Regions from separate parts of the Kitasatospora sp. NBC_00039 genome, predicted to be linked through region 1. Evidence: riboswitches for the same ligand, from Rfam matches in the RefSeq annotation. Region 1 holds a riboswitch; each other region holds the start of a gene.
The links. A riboswitch is a leader RNA that binds a small molecule or an ion and turns the genes downstream of it on or off. The one in region 1 is predicted to bind thiamine pyrophosphate.
Positions count from the first base shown of each region.

Region 2: linked by a shared signal. The riboswitch ahead of OG286_RS20950 (purine-cytosine permease family protein) and the one ahead of thiO (glycine oxidase ThiO) in region 1 are both predicted to bind thiamine pyrophosphate.
Region 3: linked by a shared signal. The riboswitch ahead of thiC (phosphomethylpyrimidine synthase ThiC) and the one ahead of thiO (glycine oxidase ThiO) in region 1 are both predicted to bind thiamine pyrophosphate.

Region 1 covers NZ_CP108289.1:6,381,674-6,387,549, reverse strand. Annotated here, with positions in the region: gene thiE (thiamine phosphate synthase) at 1-548, opposite strand, end outside; gene OG286_RS28395 (Rv2175c family DNA-binding protein) at 548-913, opposite strand; gene OG286_RS28390 (NAD(P)/FAD-dependent oxidoreductase) at 989-2,185, opposite strand; TPP riboswitch at 2,417-2,529, shown strand; gene thiO (glycine oxidase ThiO) at 2,524-3,693, shown strand; gene thiS (sulfur carrier protein ThiS) at 3,690-3,899, shown strand; gene OG286_RS28375 (thiazole synthase) at 3,902-4,699, shown strand; gene pknB (Stk1 family PASTA domain-containing Ser/Thr kinase) at 4,814-5,876, shown strand, end outside.
Region 2 covers NZ_CP108289.1:4,736,202-4,742,077, reverse strand. Annotated here, with positions in the region: gene OG286_RS20955 (S1C family serine protease) at 1-847, opposite strand, end outside; TPP riboswitch at 1,092-1,240, shown strand; gene OG286_RS20950 (purine-cytosine permease family protein) at 1,233-2,720, shown strand; gene OG286_RS20945 (glycerophosphodiester phosphodiesterase family protein) at 2,817-3,659, shown strand; gene OG286_RS20940 (ATP-binding protein) at 3,934-4,527, shown strand; gene OG286_RS20935 (DUF5926 family protein) at 4,639-5,625, shown strand; gene OG286_RS20930 (bifunctional DNA primase/polymerase) at 5,844-5,876, opposite strand, start outside.
Region 3 covers NZ_CP108289.1:4,490,280-4,496,155, reverse strand. Annotated here, with positions in the region: gene OG286_RS19865 (flotillin family protein) at 1-736, opposite strand, end outside; gene OG286_RS19860 (hypothetical protein) at 1,009-1,215, opposite strand; TPP riboswitch at 1,312-1,446, shown strand; gene thiC (phosphomethylpyrimidine synthase ThiC) at 1,442-3,253, shown strand; gene OG286_RS19850 (GNAT family N-acetyltransferase) at 3,406-3,894, shown strand; gene OG286_RS19845 (hypothetical protein) at 3,891-4,637, shown strand; gene OG286_RS19840 (thiamine biosynthesis protein ThiC) at 4,676-4,828, shown strand; gene OG286_RS19835 (hypothetical protein) at 4,933-5,364, shown strand; gene OG286_RS19830 (hypothetical protein) at 5,412-5,705, opposite strand.

The DNA.
Region 1 (5,876 bases):
AGCACCTCGTCCAGGTTGCCGAGGTCGATGCCGCCGATGGCGAACCACGGCCGGTCGGCGGCCCGCCCGGCCGCGTACGAGACCAGGCCGAGGCCGGGCGCGTGGCGGCCGGGCTTGGTCGGGGTGGGCCAGACCGGGCCGGTGCAGAAGTAGTCCACGCCGGGCTCGGCGATCGCCGCGTCCACCTCCGCCTCGGCGTGGCAGGAGCGGCCGATCAGCACGTCCTCGCCGAGGATCGCCCGGGCGGCCGGCACCGGCAGGTCGCCCTGGCCGAGGTGCAGCACCTCGGGGCGGGCGGCGTGCGCGACGTCGGCGCGGTCGTTGACCGAGAGCAGCTTGCCGTGCCGGCGGCAGGCGTCGGCGAAGACCTCCAGCGCCGCCAGCTCCTGCTTGGCCTCCAGCCCCTTGTCACGGAGCTGCACGATGTCCACCCCACCGGCCAGCGCCGCGTCCAGGAACTCGGCGAGGTCGCCCTGCTCGCGCCGGGCGTCGGTGCACAGGTAGAGCCGGGCGTCGGCGAGCCGCCGGCGCAGCGTTTCCGCGGCCATCAGATCAGCATCGCCTGGGCGCGGCGCTTCACCTCGGTGCCGCGGTTCTCCCGGAGCGCCTGGATCGGGCTGCCCGGCAGCGACGGGTCCTCGGTGAAGAGCCACTCCAGGATCTCCACGTCGTTGTACCCGCAGTCGCGCAGGACGGTCAGGGTGCCGGACAGGTGCTTGACCAGGCCCGGGCCGTCGATGAACGCCGCCGGGACCTGCAGCGACCTGTTGGGGCCACGCCGGATCGCGATCAGCCCGCCGTTCTTGACCAGGTCACGCACCTCGGTGACCCGGACCCCCCACTGCTCCGAGATGTCGGGCAGGTACATCCACTCGGGGACCAGGGCTTCAATCTTGCTTTCGATCTCACTCACGCCACCAGACTGCCACCTCTGCGGCCCGCCGCGCACCAGCCGGCCGCCCGGGGGCTCGTCCGGCGGCCCCCGGCGCTACCCCGCGGCGGCCGACTTGAGCGGTACCGCCGGGTCCGCGGCCCGGGCCCGGTCCAGCACCGTGGCGCGTTCGACCAGCCGGCGGCCCTGGGTGAGGTCACGCGGACGGTCGACGGTGAGCAGGGCCCGAAGCGCGCCGTCGCGCAGCCAGAGCACGGCCCAGGTCGGGTCCGCCGGCGAGCCGCGCCAGACCAGCTCGTCTCCGTCGTCGTGCCGGCCGACGTACTGGACCATCCGGCCGAACTGCTCCGACCAGAAGTACGGCACCGGGTCGTACGGGGCGTCCGCGCCGAGCACCGCGGCGGCCGCGGCCTCGCCGGACTGCAGCGCGTGGTCCCAGTGCTGGACGGTCAGCCGGCCGCCCGTCCGGGCGGAGGGGTAGCTCGCGCAGTCGCCGGCCGCGTAGACGCCGGGCAGGCCGGTGCGCAGCCGCTCGTCCACCAGGACGGCGCCAGCCGCGTCCAGCTCGACGCCCGAGCCGGCCAGCCAGTCCGTCGCCGGGCGGGCACCGATGCCGACCACCACCTCGTCGGCCGGCAGGTGCGAGCCGTCCGCCAGCAGCACCGCACCCGGCTCGACGGCCGCGACGGCGGCGCCGCAGCGCAGCTCGACCCCGGCCTCGGCGTACCAGGCGGCCATCGCCCGGCCGATCTCGGTGGGCAGCGCGCCGGGGACGGGCGCCGGACCCGCCTCGACGACCGTCACCTCGCAGCCGGCCGTGCGGGCGGCGGTGGCGACCTCGGCGCCGATCCAGCCCGCGCCGACCAGCACCAGGCGCAGGCCCGGGCGGAGCAGGGCGCGCAGGGCGAGCGCATCGTCCAGGGTGTGCAGCAGGTGCGCGCGCTCGGCGCCGGGCAGGACGCGCGGAGTGGCGCCGGTGGCGATCACCAGGGCGCCGTACGGCAGGTCGCCGCCGTCGGTGTGCAGGAGGCCGGGGGTGAGGCCGGTGGCGCGGCGGCCGGTGAGCACCTCGATGCCGAGGTGCGCGAAGTCGATGTCCAGGGTGGTGGCGTCGGCCTTGCCGAGCAGCACCTCCTTGGAGAGCGGCGGCCGGTCGTAGGGCACGTGCGGCTCCTCGCCCACCAGCACGATCCGCCCCTGCCAGCCGCCCCGCCGCAGGCCCGAGGCGCACTGCGCCCCGGCCAGCCCGGCCCCGACCACGACCACCTGATCCGTCCCGCTCAGCTCTGCCACGCCGTCACTGTACTGGCGCCCGCCGGGCGCGCCAGGGGGCTTCCCACCTTTCGTACCCGCCCCTCGGCGGCACCGGCCACTCCCGCTCCTCCCGGCCCCGCGGCCCACTCCCGCCCCACCCTCGTGCGCGCCTTCGGCGCCCCGGCCGCCCCGGACTGCTCGGGCCCCGGCCGCCCGCGTCCCACCCTTCGTACGCGCCTTCGGCGGCTCGGACGCCCGGAGTTAAGGTGGGGGCACCATCACGGGAGCCCGGCGGACCGGGCTGAGAGGCGGGCTGACACGGCCTGCGACCGTCCGAACCTGATCCGGGTCATACCGGCGAAGGGAGAGCAGCGACTTTGACACGCTTGGCACCGGACGCCCACGCCGGCGTGCTGGTGATCGGCGGGGGCATCATCGGCCTCGCCGTCGCCTGGCGCGCCGCCCAGCGCGGGCTGGAGAACATCGTGGTGGCCGACCCGCGGCCCGGCGGCGGCGCCGCCCAGGTCGCGGCCGGCATGCTCGCCCCCGTCACCGAGCTCCAGTACGGCGAAGAGCCGCTGCTGCGCCTCGGCATGGCCTCCAACGAGCGGTACGCGGCCTTCGCCGCCGAGCTCACCGAGGCCAGTGGCGGCCAGGACACCGGCTACCGCCCGTGCGGCACCCTCGCCGTCGCCCTCGACTCGGACGACCGCGAGGAGCTGCGCGAGCTGCACGCCTTCCACCGTCGGCTCGGCCTGGACTCGCAGTGGCTCACCGGCCGCGAGGCCCGCCGGCTCGAACCGATGCTCGCCCCGGGCGTCCGCGGCGGCCTGCACGTCACCGACGACCACCAGGTCGACGGCCGCCGGCTCGCCAAGGCGCTCGTCCTCGCCTGCGAGCGGGCCGGCGTCCGGCTGCACCGCGCCGAGGCGACCGAGCTGCTGGCCGAGGGCGGCCGCGCCACCGGCGCCCGGCTCGCCACCGGCGAGACCGTCACCGCCGATCAGGTCGTCCTGGCCGCCGGCCCGTGGAGCCACCAGCTGCCCGGCCTGCCCGAGGGCGTGCTGCCGGCCATCCGCCCGGTGAAGGGCCAGATCCTGCGGCTGCGGATCCCGGAGGCGTACCGGCCGTTCCTCTCCCGCAACGTCCGCGCGGTGGTCCGCGGCCGGCACCTCTACCTGGTGCCCCGTGAGAACGGCGAGCTGGTGATCGGCGCCACCAGCGAGGAGCAGGGGTACGACACCACCGTCACCGCCGGCGGCGTGTACGAGCTGCTGCGCGACGCCCACGAGTTGGTCCCCGGCATCACCGAACTGCCGCTGGTGGAGACGTCGGCCGGGCTGCGCCCGGGCTCGCCCGACAACGCGCCGCTGCTCGGGCCGACCTCCCTGCCCGGCTTGGTCGCAGCCACCGGCCACTACCGCAACGGCGTGCTGCTCACCCCGGTGACCGCCGACGTGGTCGCCGAGTACCTGGCCACCGGCACGACGCCGGACCTCGCCGCGCCGTTCTCCCCCACTCGCTTCACGACGAAGGTCCCCGCATGAGCGACATCCCCCTCACCGTCAACGGCGAGCCCCGCCAAGTGCCCGCCGCGACCACCCTCGCCGAGGTGGTGGCCACCCTCAGCCGGGCCAACTCCGGCGTCGCCGCCGCGCTCAACGAGGCCGTGGTCCCGCGCAGTTCGTGGCCGCTCACCCAGCTCTCGGCCGGCGACCGGATCGAGATCCTCACCGCCGTGCAGGGAGGCTGACCATGGCTGACGACCTGCTCACCATCGCCGGCACCACCTTCGACTCGCGCCTGATCATGGGCACCGGCGGCGCCCCCAGCCTGGAGGTCCTGGAGCAGGCGCTGCGGGTCTCCGGCACCGAGCTGACGACCGTGGCGATGCGTCGGGTCGACGCCACCACCCAGGGCTCCGTCCTGGACGTGCTCACCCGCAACGGCATCCGCATCCTGCCCAACACGGCCGGCTGCTTCACCGCCGGAGAGGCCGTGCTGACCGCCCGGCTGGCCCGCGAGGCGCTCGGCACCGACTGGGTGAAGCTGGAGGTCATCGCCGACGAACGGACCCTGCTGCCCGACCCGATCGAGCTGCTGGACGCCGCCGAGACGCTGGTCGACGACGGTTTCACCGTCCTCCCCTACACCAACGACGACCCGGTGCTGGCCCGGAAGCTGGAGGACGTCGGCTGCGCGGCGATCATGCCGCTCGGCTCGCCGATCGGCTCCGGCCTGGGCATCCGCAACCCGCACAACTTCCAGCTGATCGTGGAGGGCGCCAACGTCCCGGTGATCCTGGACGCGGGCGCCGGCACGGCCTCGGACGTCGCGCTGGCGATGGAGCTGGGCTGCGCCGCCGTCATGCTCGCCTCGGCGGTGACCCGCGCCCAGGACCCGGTGCTGATGGCCGAGGCGATGCGGCACGCCGCCGAGGCCGGCCGGCTCGCCCACCGGGCCGGCCGCATCCCGCGCCGCTTCCACGCCGAGGCCTCCTCGGCGATGGCGGGCCTGGCCGACCTGGACACCCGCGAGCGCCCGGCGTTCTGACCCCGAAGGGCCCGGACGGTGTCACAACCCGGGTACAGAGAGCCCCGGGAGCGGTGCCGCCCGGGGCTGAGGGCCCGTCTGCGCCACTAGACTCGCCGGGTGGACAAGGCGGACATGGCATTGCACGACCCCCTGATCGGTTCCCTGCTCGACGGCCGGTACCGGGTCGAGCAGCGCATCGCGGCCGGCGGGATGTCCACCGTCTACCGCGCCACCGACACCCGGCTCGACCGGGTCGTGGCGCTGAAGGTGATGCACCCCTCGCTGGCCGGCGACGAGGGCTTCACCGGGCGGTTCATCCGCGAGGCCAAGGCGGTCGCCCGACTCGCGCACCCCAACGTGGTCAACGTGTTCGACCAGGGCGCGGACGGCGGAAACGTCTTCCTCGCCATGGAGTACGTCCCCGGCCGCACCCTGCGGGACCTGCTCCGCGACCGCGGCGCGCTCTCCATCCGCGCCGCCCTGGACATCCTGGAGCCGGTGCTCGCCGCGCTCGGCGCCGCCCACCGGGCCGGTCTGGTCCACCGCGACGTCAAGCCGGAGAACGTCCTGATCACCGACGGCGGCCTGGTCAAGGTCGCCGACTTCGGCCTGGTCCGGGTGCTGAACGCCGCCGACGGCGCGGCCACCTCCACCACCGCGACCACCGGCACCGTCCTCGGCACCGTCTCCTACCTGGCCCCCGAGCAGATCCGCCCCGGCGACGGGACCGACCAGCGGGTGGACGTCTACGCCGCCGGCATCCTGCTGTACGAGATGCTCACCGGCCACCGCCCGCACACCGGCGAGAACCCCGTCCAGGTGATGTACCGCCACCTGCACGAGGACGTCCCCGCACCCTCGCTGACCGTGCCCGGCGTCGTCCCCGAGCTGGACGCCATAGTGGCCGGCGCCTGCGCACGCGACCCGCGGGCCCGCCCGTACGACGCGGTCGAGCTGCTGGCCGCGCTCCAGCGGGTGCGCCGCACGCTCACCCCGGCCCAGCTGGACGCCGAGCCGCCCGCCTCCACGCTGGCCAGCCCGCAGTACCCGACCAACGAGCCGACCTCGGTGATCCGGCCCGCCGTCACGGCCCGGGCCGTCTCCGCGCAGGCCGTCTCCGCACAGGCCCACGCGACGGACACCGCGACGGACGCCGCGACGGACGCCGCGCCGCCGGTCGAGCGGACCAGCGTGC
Region 2 (5,876 bases), 1.6 Mb from region 1:
CGTTCTTGCCCGGGTTGCTGGCCTGGACGGGGGTGCTCCTGTGGTCGTCCGCGGCGGAGATGCTGGTGTCGTTGCGGTCGGCGATGGTGACGCCGACCGCGCCGCCGGCCACACCGGCGACGAGGGCGACGGCGGCGACCAGGGCGATCAGGCCGCCGCGCTTCTTGCGCGGGCCGCCGGGCTCGGGGGCGGCGGGGTACTCGCCCGGGTAGCCGAGCGGGCCGCCGGGGTAGCCGGGGCCACCGGGCGTGCCGGCACCGCCGGCGCCACCGGCGGTGGAGTCGTGCATGCCCCAGCCGCCGAGCGGCTGGCCGGCGCCGAACGGGTGGTGCTGGCCCGGCGCGGCGGGCGCGCCGGGGGCCGCCGGGGCGCCGTACGGGTCGTGGGCGGGGGTGGCCGCCGCGACCGGGGCGACGGGCGCGGCCGGGGTCGCGTACGGGTTGCCGGCCGGAGCGGCGGGCGCCGGGGCCGCGGGGGCCGCGGGGGCCGCGTGGGCGGCGGGCGCGGGCGGGGCGGGCGGCAGGACCGGCGGCGGGGCGTCGATGTACCCGGCGTCGGTCACCGCGGGGGCGGCCGGAGCGGCCGGGGCGGCCTCCACAGCGGGCGCGGCGGCCGGCTCGGGGGCGGCCACCTTGCTGAACGCCAGCGTCGGCGTCGACCGGCCGGCGGCCGGCGTACCCGCCGCGGCGTCGGTCAGGGTGTAGTCGGCCTCGGGCGCCTCTGCGGGGGCGGAACCGGCGGACGCGGACTGCGCCGGGCCGTCAGGAGCGGGACCCACCACCCCCTGGCCACCGGAGGGCTGCTCCCCCTGCGGCCCGGTGGACCCAATCTCGCGCTCGGTGCTCACGGACGACCTCCATAGCTGACAGGACCAACAACCATAGTTTTTCGCACACTCGATTCGATTGCCGTAAGGACCCTTCTGAAGAACTCATAAGAATCCTTAGCCCGGTCCAACAGCAGCCCCGATTCGACACCCCCGCCCGGCACCCCGGCCGGCGGCCCCCGGCCACCCTCCGCGGCGTCCCGCGATGCGGACCGCAGGCGCCTGGCCTTGGCGTACACCCCCGCGCCGGTTAGCCTGTCGCTCCAAACTGACACGCGGGAGCTTGGACCCACCAGGCTGAGAGTGCGCCGGTCGACCGTACGCCACGGACTCCGTGGACGGATCGTCGAGGGGGCGCAGACCGCCGGAACCTGTCCGGGTAATGCCGGCGTAGGGAGTATCGGCCATGCCGCCTGCTTCGCCATCCTCTTCTTCGGGCGCGCCCGCGTCCAAGGATTTCCCCGGGTCGTCCCCGGACGTCCACCCCACGACCGCTGATTCCGACGCGGCCGCCCCCGCCTCCGGTTCCACCGCCGCGCTGGACCGTCCGCAGCGGACCGAGCGGGTCGAGGCGCCGCTCGTCCTGGACACCGCGCCGCCGCGCACGCTCCGCTTCCGGGACCACTTCGCGCTCTGGATGAACCTCGGCGTCAGCCTGATCGGCTTCACCACCGCCGCCACCGTGCTCGGCGCGCAGGGCAGCGAGCTGTCGCTGGCCGCCGCCGTCACCGCGATCGTGGCCGGCACCGTGGCCGGCACGGCGATGCTCGGCGTGGCCGCGCTGATCGGGGCGCGAACCGGTGCGCCGGCGATGGCGAACCTGCGCGGGCTGTTCGGGACGCGGCTCTCGTACGTCCCGACCGTGCTGAACATCGTCCAGTGCATCGGCTGGGGCGTGTACGAGCTGCTGGTCATCGCGATGGGCGCGCAGACCGTGGCGCACACCGAGGGCTACCGCTGGGTGTTCGTCGTGCTGGCCGGTGCGGTGACGACCGCGCTGACCATCTGGCCGCTGGGCGCGATCGCGGTGCTGCGCCGTTTCGTCGCCGCGGCGGTGGCGGTCGCGATGGTGTACTTCACCGTCCAGCTGGGCCGCCACGGCGTGCCGGACCCGGGCGCGGGCAACTGGCACGGCTTCCTGAAGGCCACCGACGCGATGATCGCCGTCTCGATCTCGTTCGTGCCGCTGGCCGCCGACTACACCCGCCACTCGCGCACGCCGCGCGCCGCGTTCTGGGGCAGCTTCTCCGGCTACACCGTCGCCCAGGTCTGGTGCTACGTGCTCGGGCTGTTCGCGCTGCTGCAGTCCGACGGCGACGCCACCAGGATCTTCGACTCGTTCCTGGGCGTCTGGGCCGGCTGGTTCTTCCTGCTGGTCCTGGTGCTGCGCGAGACCGACCAGTCCTTCGCCAACGTGTACTCGACCGCGATGTCGGTCCACAACCTGCTGCCGAAGGTGGACCGCCGGGTGCTCACCGGCGGGACCGGTGTGCTGATCACGGTGCTGGCGCTGCAGATCACCGAGTTCACCGACTCCTACTACGCCTTCCTGGGCCTGATCGGCTCGGTGTTCGTGCCGATGTTCGCGGTGCTGGCGGTGGACTACTTCCTCGGCGCCGGCCGGCGCGGCTGGAACCTCGCCGACGACGCGCCGTCCCGCTGGCTGATGCTGCTGCCGTGGGCGCTCGGCTTCGCGGTGTACCAGCTGATCGCGCCGACCGCGATCGCCGGCTGGTGGACGGACTTCTGGACCTCCGTCCAGGAGGCGCTGCACTTCACGCCGCAGGAGTGGACCTCGGCGTCGCTGTTCGGCTTCCTGGTGCCGGCCCTGGCCACCTGGGCGCTCACCCCACTGACCCGCCGGTCCGCGCCGTCCGGGACCCCCACCGCCTGACCCGGCCGCCCGAGCGGCGACGGCTCCACCGAAGACGGCCCCTCGATTGGGGCCGTCTTCGCTTTCGCGTCACTTCCGCCGCCTATCGTGGAGGGTGTGACCAGCCCAGACCTCTCCCCGGCGACGGCGCGCACCGCGCCGCCCGTCCAAGTGATCGCCCACCGTGGTTCCTCGCACGCGCTGCCCGAGCACACGCTCGCGGCCTACCGCCGGGCGCTCGAGGAGGGCGCGGACGCCGTCGAGTGCGACGTCCGGGTGACCGCCGACGGGGAGCTCGTCTGCGTCCACGACCGCCGGATCGGCCGGGTCTCTGACGGCCGCGGCACGGTTTCCGCGATGACGCTGGCGCAGCTGGAGGCGCACGACTTCGGCGCGTGGAAGACCGGCGTGCCGAGCGAGGACCCGGAGCTGCGCGGCGTGCTGCGGCTGGAGAGCCTGCTGGAGCTGGTCGCGGACTGCGGACGGCCGGTGGACCTGGCGATCGAGACCAAGCACCCGGTCCGTTTCCGGGGGCGGGTGGAGAGCGAGCTGCTGCGGATGCTCGACCGGTTCAAGATCGGCGGGGCGCAGCAGGGCGAGGAGCCCCGCGAGGACGACCGCCCGCAGGCCCGGATCATGAGCTTCTCCTCGCTGGCCCTGACCCGGGTGGCCGCCGCCGCGCCGGAGTACCCGCGGGTCTTCCTGTTCGAGCGGATGCTGGCGCTCCAGGGCCGGCTGCGCCCGGGCGCGCCCCTGCCGGGCCGGGCCCGGATCGCCGGGCCGGGCATCGACCTGGTGCGGGCCAGGCCCCGGCTGGTGACGCGGCTGCGCGAGCTGGGCCACCAGGTGCACGTCTGGACCGTGGACGAGCCGGCCGACGTGGAGCTCTGTCTGGAGCTCGGGGTGTCGGCGATCATCACCAACCGCCCGGCGGAGGTGCTGGCCCAGCTCGGCCGGTGATCCCGTTCCGGTTCGTTCGCTCGGTCGCCCGTCGGGTCGCCCGTCCGTCCGTCCGGTCGCCGGTCGGTTGATCGTTCCGGGAGGAACGCAAACCTTCCACGATCGTTTGTGCCGGAGATTATCCGTTTTAACGACGGAGGGTGAGCACCGAATCACCTGTCGCGCACCGAGGGTCGCGGGTCTTGAAATGTCCGCGCGGGATCGCCGCGCGGTCGTTTCCGACGCATTACCAAGGGGCATCCATCCCTCGGCATACGCTGAAGGAGGTCCGGGGGTGGCGTTGATGGTGGCGCGTGAAGTGCCGACTTCATCGACCATGGCAGTGCCGCACGGCCCAGCGAGTGTCGGGGTCGCACGGCGCCGACTGCGTCGAGATCTGGGTGACCGGGAGATACCGGAACCGGTCATTGATGATGCTGTTCTGATCCTTTCCGAACTGCTGAGCAATGCCTGTCGATACGCCCGGCCACTCGGCCCGCTCCTCGCGCTCGGCCGCAGTGCCCGCGCCGAGGTGGTGGACCAGGTGCTGGTCGGCGTCCCCTCCGGGGCCGCCGGTGCAGCGGGCGCCAAGACCCGGGCGCAGGCCCAGCCGGCCGACGGAGAGGCCGACGGCGGCATCCTGGTCCGCTGGCAGATGCACGCGGACGGAATCCTCACCCTGGAGGTGACCGACGGCGGGTCGCAGACCCGGCCGTCCCCGGCCAGCCCGTCGCTGACCTCGCGCGGCGGCCGCGGGCTGGGCATCGTCGGCCGGCTGGCCAGCGACTGGGGCGTGCGCGACGCGCCCGGCGAGGTCACGGTGTGGGCGGCGCTGCCCGCCCGGGCCCGGCACGCCCGGCGCGCAGGCGGTGATGCCCGCAGCGCCTGACCGTCTGCGGACACCCCGCCCCGCTCGGCGTCCCGGTGCGTGCCCACGTGCCGGGAGAACGTCAGTAGGCTGCCCGGAGCACAACACAACCGTCCCCGGGAGAGCCGCACCATGGGCAAGAAGGCCGCCAAGAAGGCGCCGCAGCGCAGCCAGTCCACCACCGCCGTCACGGGTGAGATCCCCGTGGTCGGGGCCCGCGAGAACTGCCCCTGCGGTTCGGGCCGCCGGTACAAGGCCTGCCACGGCCGGGAGGCCTCGCACGCCGTGCAGGAGCTGGTGCACCGCCCGTTCGAGGGCCTGCCGGGCGAGGCCGACTGGGTGGCGCTGCGCGAGCTGGTGCCGGCCGCGACGGCGCCGCTGACGCTGGCCGCAGGGGTGGCCGAGGCCGCCAACGGTGACGTCCCGTCGGTGACGCTGGCCACCGTCCTGCCGCTGGCCTGGCCGGCGCTGCGCCGCCAGGACGGCTCGATCCTGCTCGGCCTGCAGACCCAGTCCGCCTCCGGCGACCTGAGCCGCGACCTGGCGGACGCCCTGGAGCTGGCGCTGGCCACCGAGCCGGGCACCCCGGTGCCGGCCCGCCGCACCGTCCCGGGCGGCCGCCGCCTGCAGGACCTGCTGGACCTCGACGCCGCCTTCGCGCCCGCCGTGCACACCGGCTTCGAGTTCTGGCTGGAGGACGCCGAGACCGCCACCGGCGAGGTGGCCGCCTCGCTGGAGCGCGCCAACGCCTCGGCGATCCCCACCGAGAAGCTGGACAGCGTCGACTCGGCGTACTGGTGCGGCACCCCGGACAAGAACCACCTGCGCTGGGTGATGACCGTCCCGGAGGAGCAGCTGCTGGACGCGCTGGCCCGGCTGACCGCCGCCGACCGGTCCTCGATCGGCGAGGACACCCGCCTGGTCGGCTCGTTCCGCGCGCACGGCCTGACCGTCCCGGTCTGGGACCTGCCGCTCGCGATGACGGCGGCCGACTGCGAGAAGCCGGCCGCCGAGTTCGCCGAGCGGCTCGCCGCGACGCTGGTCGATGCCACGCCGCTGACCGCCGAGGAGCGGCGCGCCCGGGCAAACCTGGTGAACCGTCAGGTCACCCTGAACTAAAGGCACCCGGGATCCGGGTGATACGCGTCACATTGGCCGTCGGGACCGCAATTTCCGGGCTGTGAAGGCCTCTTGGAAATTGGCGTGGCCGCGGATCCTTGTTACTGTCTAAAGAGTCCGGTCGCTGGTGCATCCCCCGTCGCCAGCGGCCGGATCTTTGTTTTTCCGGATCATCCGGTTCGGCCGCGCCGAGGATCATCCGGTTCGAGCGTGCCCGATCAGTATGCCGAGCGCCCGCTGTCCAGCCGGAC
Region 3 (5,876 bases), 1.9 Mb from region 1:
CCGTCTCCAGCTCGGCCTGGTAACCGGCCTGCTGGATACCGCTGTTACGGGTCGCCTCGGCCTTGCGGGCGAAGGCCTCCTGCTCGGCCTCGGTGGCCTGCCGGTCCGCCTCCGCCTGGGCGATGCGGGCGTCGCGCATGACGGCGGCGGCGTGCGGGGCCGCGAGGTTCTGGATGTACCCGGTCGGGTCGAGGATCTCCTGGATCTGGAGCGAGTCGATGATCAGGCCGAGCTTCTCCATCTCGGTGCCCGACGCGGCGCGGGTCTCCCCGGTCAGCCGCTCGCGGTCGCGGATCATGTCCTCGACCGTCAACCCGCCGACGATGGAGCGGAGATGACCCGCGAAGACGTTGTGGACCCGGTGGCCCATCATCTGCTGCTGGTCGAGGAAGCGGCGGGCGGCGTTGGCGATCGACACCGTGTCGTCGCCGACCTTGAAGATGACCACGCCCTTGACGTGCACCGGGATCCCCTGCGACGTCACACACTCGACGTCCAGGTCCGCCTCGTTGAGGTCGAGGGAGAGCTTGCGCACCACCTGCACGCCCGGGGTGACGAGCGTGCCGCGGCCGGTGACGATCCTGAAACCCATCCCCTCGCCGACCCCCTCGGCGCGGTGCCTGGAACCGGAGATGATCAGGGCCTCATTGGGCTCGGCGACCCGCCACATGAGTTTGAAGAGAACGACCAGGATGACGATGGAGGCGACGACCGCCCCCGAAATGCCGATCAGCATCGGCGAATTCCCCCTTCAGGGCACACCGGCTCCGTGGCTGCGCTCTGTTGCAGGATGGCGCGGAACGCGGTGGCAGCAGGAGATTCTGCGCCTCCCGTGGATCAGTTGGAAGGACATTTCGTCCCGAGTTCGCACCAGGACCGTCAAGACCGCGTCAAGGGGGCGTCAGAACGGCGCCGGAAAGGACGTCGGAAGCACGTCGGGAGGCCGCCGGAAGCACGTCGGAAGGGCGCCGGCGGGACGCCGTGGACGGCCCCGGAGGGTGGGGCGCGTCAGCCCAGCGCGTGAGCGACGTAGACCGTGCGCGGCGGCTGGTACTCCACCACGACCACCGGTGTGCCGACCGCCAGCACCTCGCCGGGCACGGCCGGGTGGGCGAGGAACGCCTCGGTGCTCCGCCGCTCGCGGACGTGGACCAGCACCTCGCCGACCAGTCCTGGTCCGATCTTCCCGGTCACCCGGCCGGTAGCCCCCACCATGCCGCCAGTGTGCCACCCCTGACCACTGGCTGGAACCCGTCTGGACCAGCGGCGATCCGCTCGCTACGGTGTTGGACGTCATGCGCAGGCAACACCGCCTGCGGACACGGGAGCTCGGAGCACCGGGCTGAGAGGACGCTGACCGGTACGTCGCTGGACGTGCCGACCGCTGCGTCGACCGCAGGAACCTGACCGGGTAATGCCGGCGTAGGGAGTAGAGGGTCTGATGACCACGTTCGACGCACAGCCGCAGTCTGCCCAGAACACCGCCGTCAGCAGCGCGGGCACCGGCTACCCGACCCCGGCCTGGCGCAAGGCCTACCGCGACGGGTCCCGTCCCGACCTGCGCGTTCCGTACCGCGAGGTCGTGCTCACCAACGGCAGGACCGTTCCGCTGTACGACACCTCCGGCCCGTACACCGATCCGTCCTACGAACCCGACGTCCGGCGCGGCCTGCCCGCGCTGCGCGACCCCTGGATCCGCCAGCGCGGCGACGTCGAGGAGTACGACGGCCGCGAGGCCCGCCCCGAGGACGACGGGATCAAGCACACCTCGCCGCGCGGCGGGAACCTGCGCAACCTCGACGCCGTCTTCCCCGGCCGCCCGCGCCGCCCCCTGCGCGGCCGCGGCGGCGCCGCCGTCACCCAACTCGCCTACGCCAAGCGCGGCATCGTGACCCCGGAGATGGAGTTCGTGGCCCTGCGCGAGGGCCTGGCGCCGGAGTACGTCCGCGCCGAGGTGGCCCGCGGCCGCGCCGTCATCCCGGTGAACGTGAACCACCCGGAGGTGGAGCCGGCCATCATCGGCACCAACTTCCTGGTGAAGATCAACGCCAACATCGGCAACTCCGCCGTCACCTCCTCGATCGAGGAGGAGGTGGAGAAGATGACCTGGGCCACCCGCTGGGGCGCCGACACCGTCATGGACCTCTCCACCGGCCGCAACATCCACACCACCCGCGAGTGGATCCTGCGCAACTCTCCCGTGCCGATCGGCACCGTGCCGCTCTACCAGGCCCTGGAGAAGGTCGACGGCAAGGCCGAGGAACTCAGCTGGGACGTCTACCGCGACACCGTCATCGAGCAGTGCGAGCAGGGCGTCGACTACATGACCGTCCACGCCGGCGTGCTGCTCCGGTACGTGCCGCTCACCGCCCGCCGCAAGACCGGCATCGTCTCCCGCGGCGGCTCGATCATGGCCGCCTGGTGCCTGGCGCACCACCAGGAGAACTTCCTCTACAGCAACTTCGAGGAGCTCTGCGACATCCTCGCGGCCTACGACGTCACCTTCTCGCTCGGCGACGGCCTGCGCCCCGGCTCCACCGCCGACGCCAACGACGAGGCGCAGTTCGCCGAGCTGCAGACGCTGGGCGAGCTGGGCCGGATCGCCCGCGAGCGCGACGTCCAGGTGATGATCGAGGGCCCCGGCCACGTCGCGATGAACAAGATCAAGGAGAACATGGATCTCCAGAAGGAGATCTGCGACGAGGCCCCCTTCTACACCCTGGGCCCGCTCACCACCGACGTCGCGCCCGGCTACGACCACATCACCTCCGGCATCGGCGCCGCGATGATCGCCTGGTGGGGCACCGCGATGCTCTGCTACGTCACGCCCAAGGAGCACCTGGGCCTGCCCAACCGCGACGACGTGAAGACCGGCGTCATCACCTACAAGATCGCCGCCCACGCCGCCGACCTCGCCAAGGGCCACCCCGGCGCCAGCGAGTGGGACGACGCCCTCTCCGACGCCCGCTTCGAGTTCCGCTGGGAGGACCAGTTCAACCTGGCCCTCGACCCGGAGACGGCCCGTGCCTTCCACGACGAGACCCTCCCGGCCGAACCCGCCAAGACCGCCCACTTCTGCTCCATGTGCGGTCCGAAGTTCTGTTCGATGAAGATCAGCAAAAGCATCAATGAGCAGTTCGGCCAGGGTCAGGCCTCGCCTGAGTACGACGAGGAGGCTGTCGAGGGCATGAAGGCCATGTCCGACGAGTTCAAGGCCCATGGCAGCAAGGTCTACCTGCCGATGGCGGACTGACCCAGGACACCTGAGCGCCGTCCCGAGAGCTTTCGCCTCTCGGGGCGGCGCTTCGTCGTTCCCGGCCTGCCGGGCATCCGAAATCCCGTGGACGGGGCGGGCGGTCGGGTGCTGGCATGGAGGGAGGATTTCCTCACGGAGCGGTGGTCGCGATGGCTGAGATCAGGATTGTCCTGTCGGTGCGCGACCTGGCCCAGGCGGACCTGCCGTCGTGCGGGTGGGCGGGCGACGCGCTGCACGTGCGGCAACTCGCGGACCAGCTGCGGCGGGCGGAGGCCGGCGAGATCGACTACTTGGCGGTGTGCACGCCGGTGGGGCTTCCCGTGGCGCTCGGCGGCGTCGACTACACAGTGAAGGAGAGCGCCGGAATGCTCTGGCAGCTCGGCGTCCACCCGGCTCTCCAGTCCTGCGGAATCGGCACACTGCTGATCCGCTCTGCGGAGCAGCGGATCACGGCCAGGAGTTTGGCGCGGGCGGAACTGGGCGTGGAGGAGGACAACCCCCGAGCGCGGGCCCTCTACGAGCGCTTGGGCTACCGGGCGTACGGCCGTGAGCCGGACTCCTGGGACGTGGAGGCGGAGAACGGTTCGATCCGGAGGTACGAGACGATGTGCACGTTGATGCGCAAGGACTTGGTGTGAACCCCGGGCATCCGTTGACCTACGAGGCGTTTGTCGCCCTGGCCGCAACCGATCCGGCCGTCGTCGGACTTGTCCTCAAAGGCTCCCACGCTCACGATGGCATGGTCACCGAGCACTCCGACCACGATGTGTACGTCGTCCTCGCCGACGATGAGGAGAGCGACCTCTCCGGTCTCGACGGTTACCGCTCCGCAGAGCTCGACATTGTCGTCACCACGGTCGAGCAGTTCCGACGGCTCGGCGACTGGGAGCGGTACGCCATCGCTCGGGCCCGCGTCCTGCTTGACCGACTCGACGGTGGGATCCTGGAGATCGTCGCCGCCAAGGGGCGGCTCGGCATGGATGAGGCTTCCCGGGACGCTGCCGGCTGGCTGGATGCCTATGCCAATTCGCTCTATCGGTCGGTCAAGAACACCCGTGACGGCCACCTGCTCGCGGGCCGTCTCGACGCGGCCGACAGTGTCGGCTTCTTGCTGGAACTGCTGTTCGCCATGGACCGTCGTCCGCGCCCCTACAACAAGTACCTGGAGTGGGAGCTGGAGAGGTTTCCCCTGCCGGCGTGGGAGACGCGATCGCTGCTGGACACGATCGGAAGCATCGCGGCGACGGGTGAGGTGAGCATGCAGCGACAGCTCTTCGCCAAGGTCGAGGCCGTGGCACGCGAGGCCGGCCACGGGCCCGTTCTGGATGCCTGGGACGAGGACCTGGTGTTGATGCGGCCCAGCCTGGGTGATCCGGCCTGAACTCCGAATGTGCTGCCTTCGGGCTGAAGTTGCCCTCGATGAAGATCAGCCGGAAGATCCGCGACGAGCACGGCGACGGCTCCAGCGCGGTCCCGAGCGACTTCGACGCCGCGGCGCTGGCCGGCGTGCAGGCCAAGTCCGAGGAGTTCGCCGCCCAGGGCAACCGGGTCTACCTCCCGCTCGCGGACTGACCATTCCGGACGACACCGGCCCGTGCTTCGGAGGGGAGGGCGCTGGCCGGTGCCGTGCCGCGGGATCGCGACCGTCGACCCGGGTCGAGGCGCACCATGGACGTATGAGCCAGATGCTCCGACCGGGCCTCGCCGAGCTCACCGTCGTCGGTCAGGGCGGCGATGCGCCGATGCGGGTGATCGCGGCTGTGGTCGACTGCCTCACCCCGATCAGCGGGCTGCACGGCGGGCTGTGGACCAAGGGGGTCTACCGGCGTCTGGTGGTCGATGTCGCTCCCGTGGCTGCGACGGGGAGGAGCCTCCCCGATCCCGGCCCGTCCGGGGACCCCCGGGCGGGGGCGAGTCCGATCCCGCAGGATCTGGTGCATGTGGAGGTCCGCTCCGTCGAGCTGACCGACGCCGAGCGGGTGCGTGCAGTGATCGTCGCGGCGTACCCGCCGGTCCGCCATCCGGAGCCGGTGACCAGCCTGAGCAGTGCTGTTCTCCACACCTATCTGCTGAGCTTCGCCGTCGATACGGCCCAGGTGAGGAGCTGACGGGTCGGTCCGGCCGGTGTCCGGCGAGCGGGATGCCCGGGGTGGGGTCAGAGCCCGAGGATCTCGCGGATGAGGCCGAGTTTGTGCTCGGGGGAGAGGTCCTGTGGGCGGTCGGCGAGCAGCCCGTTGAGAATGCCGGGAACGTCGGACCCGTCGGGCGCCTGGATGGCGTCGATGACCTGGCACCGCAGGCCGCCGTCCCGGACGAACACCCACACGTCGTGTTCCTTGCGCGGCTCGCCGTTCTCCCGGGTGCCGCCGGCGCGGCCGTATCCGAGAGGGTCGATTGAAGCCGAGCCGGCGGCCGTATACGAGCCGTTGAGTGCGTAGGCCAACGACACGCCGGAGCGTGGGGAAAATGCCCCACTGGCGGCAGTGCGTCACCCTTTTGCATCTTTATCATTCTTTCCTTTTCATGTTGCTGTTGCACGGTGTACTGAGTTTGTGACGGTGCATCACCACCCTGACGGGCTGCCGCTCTGCGGAGCTCCCGGGGGCCGCCCGTGGCGCCC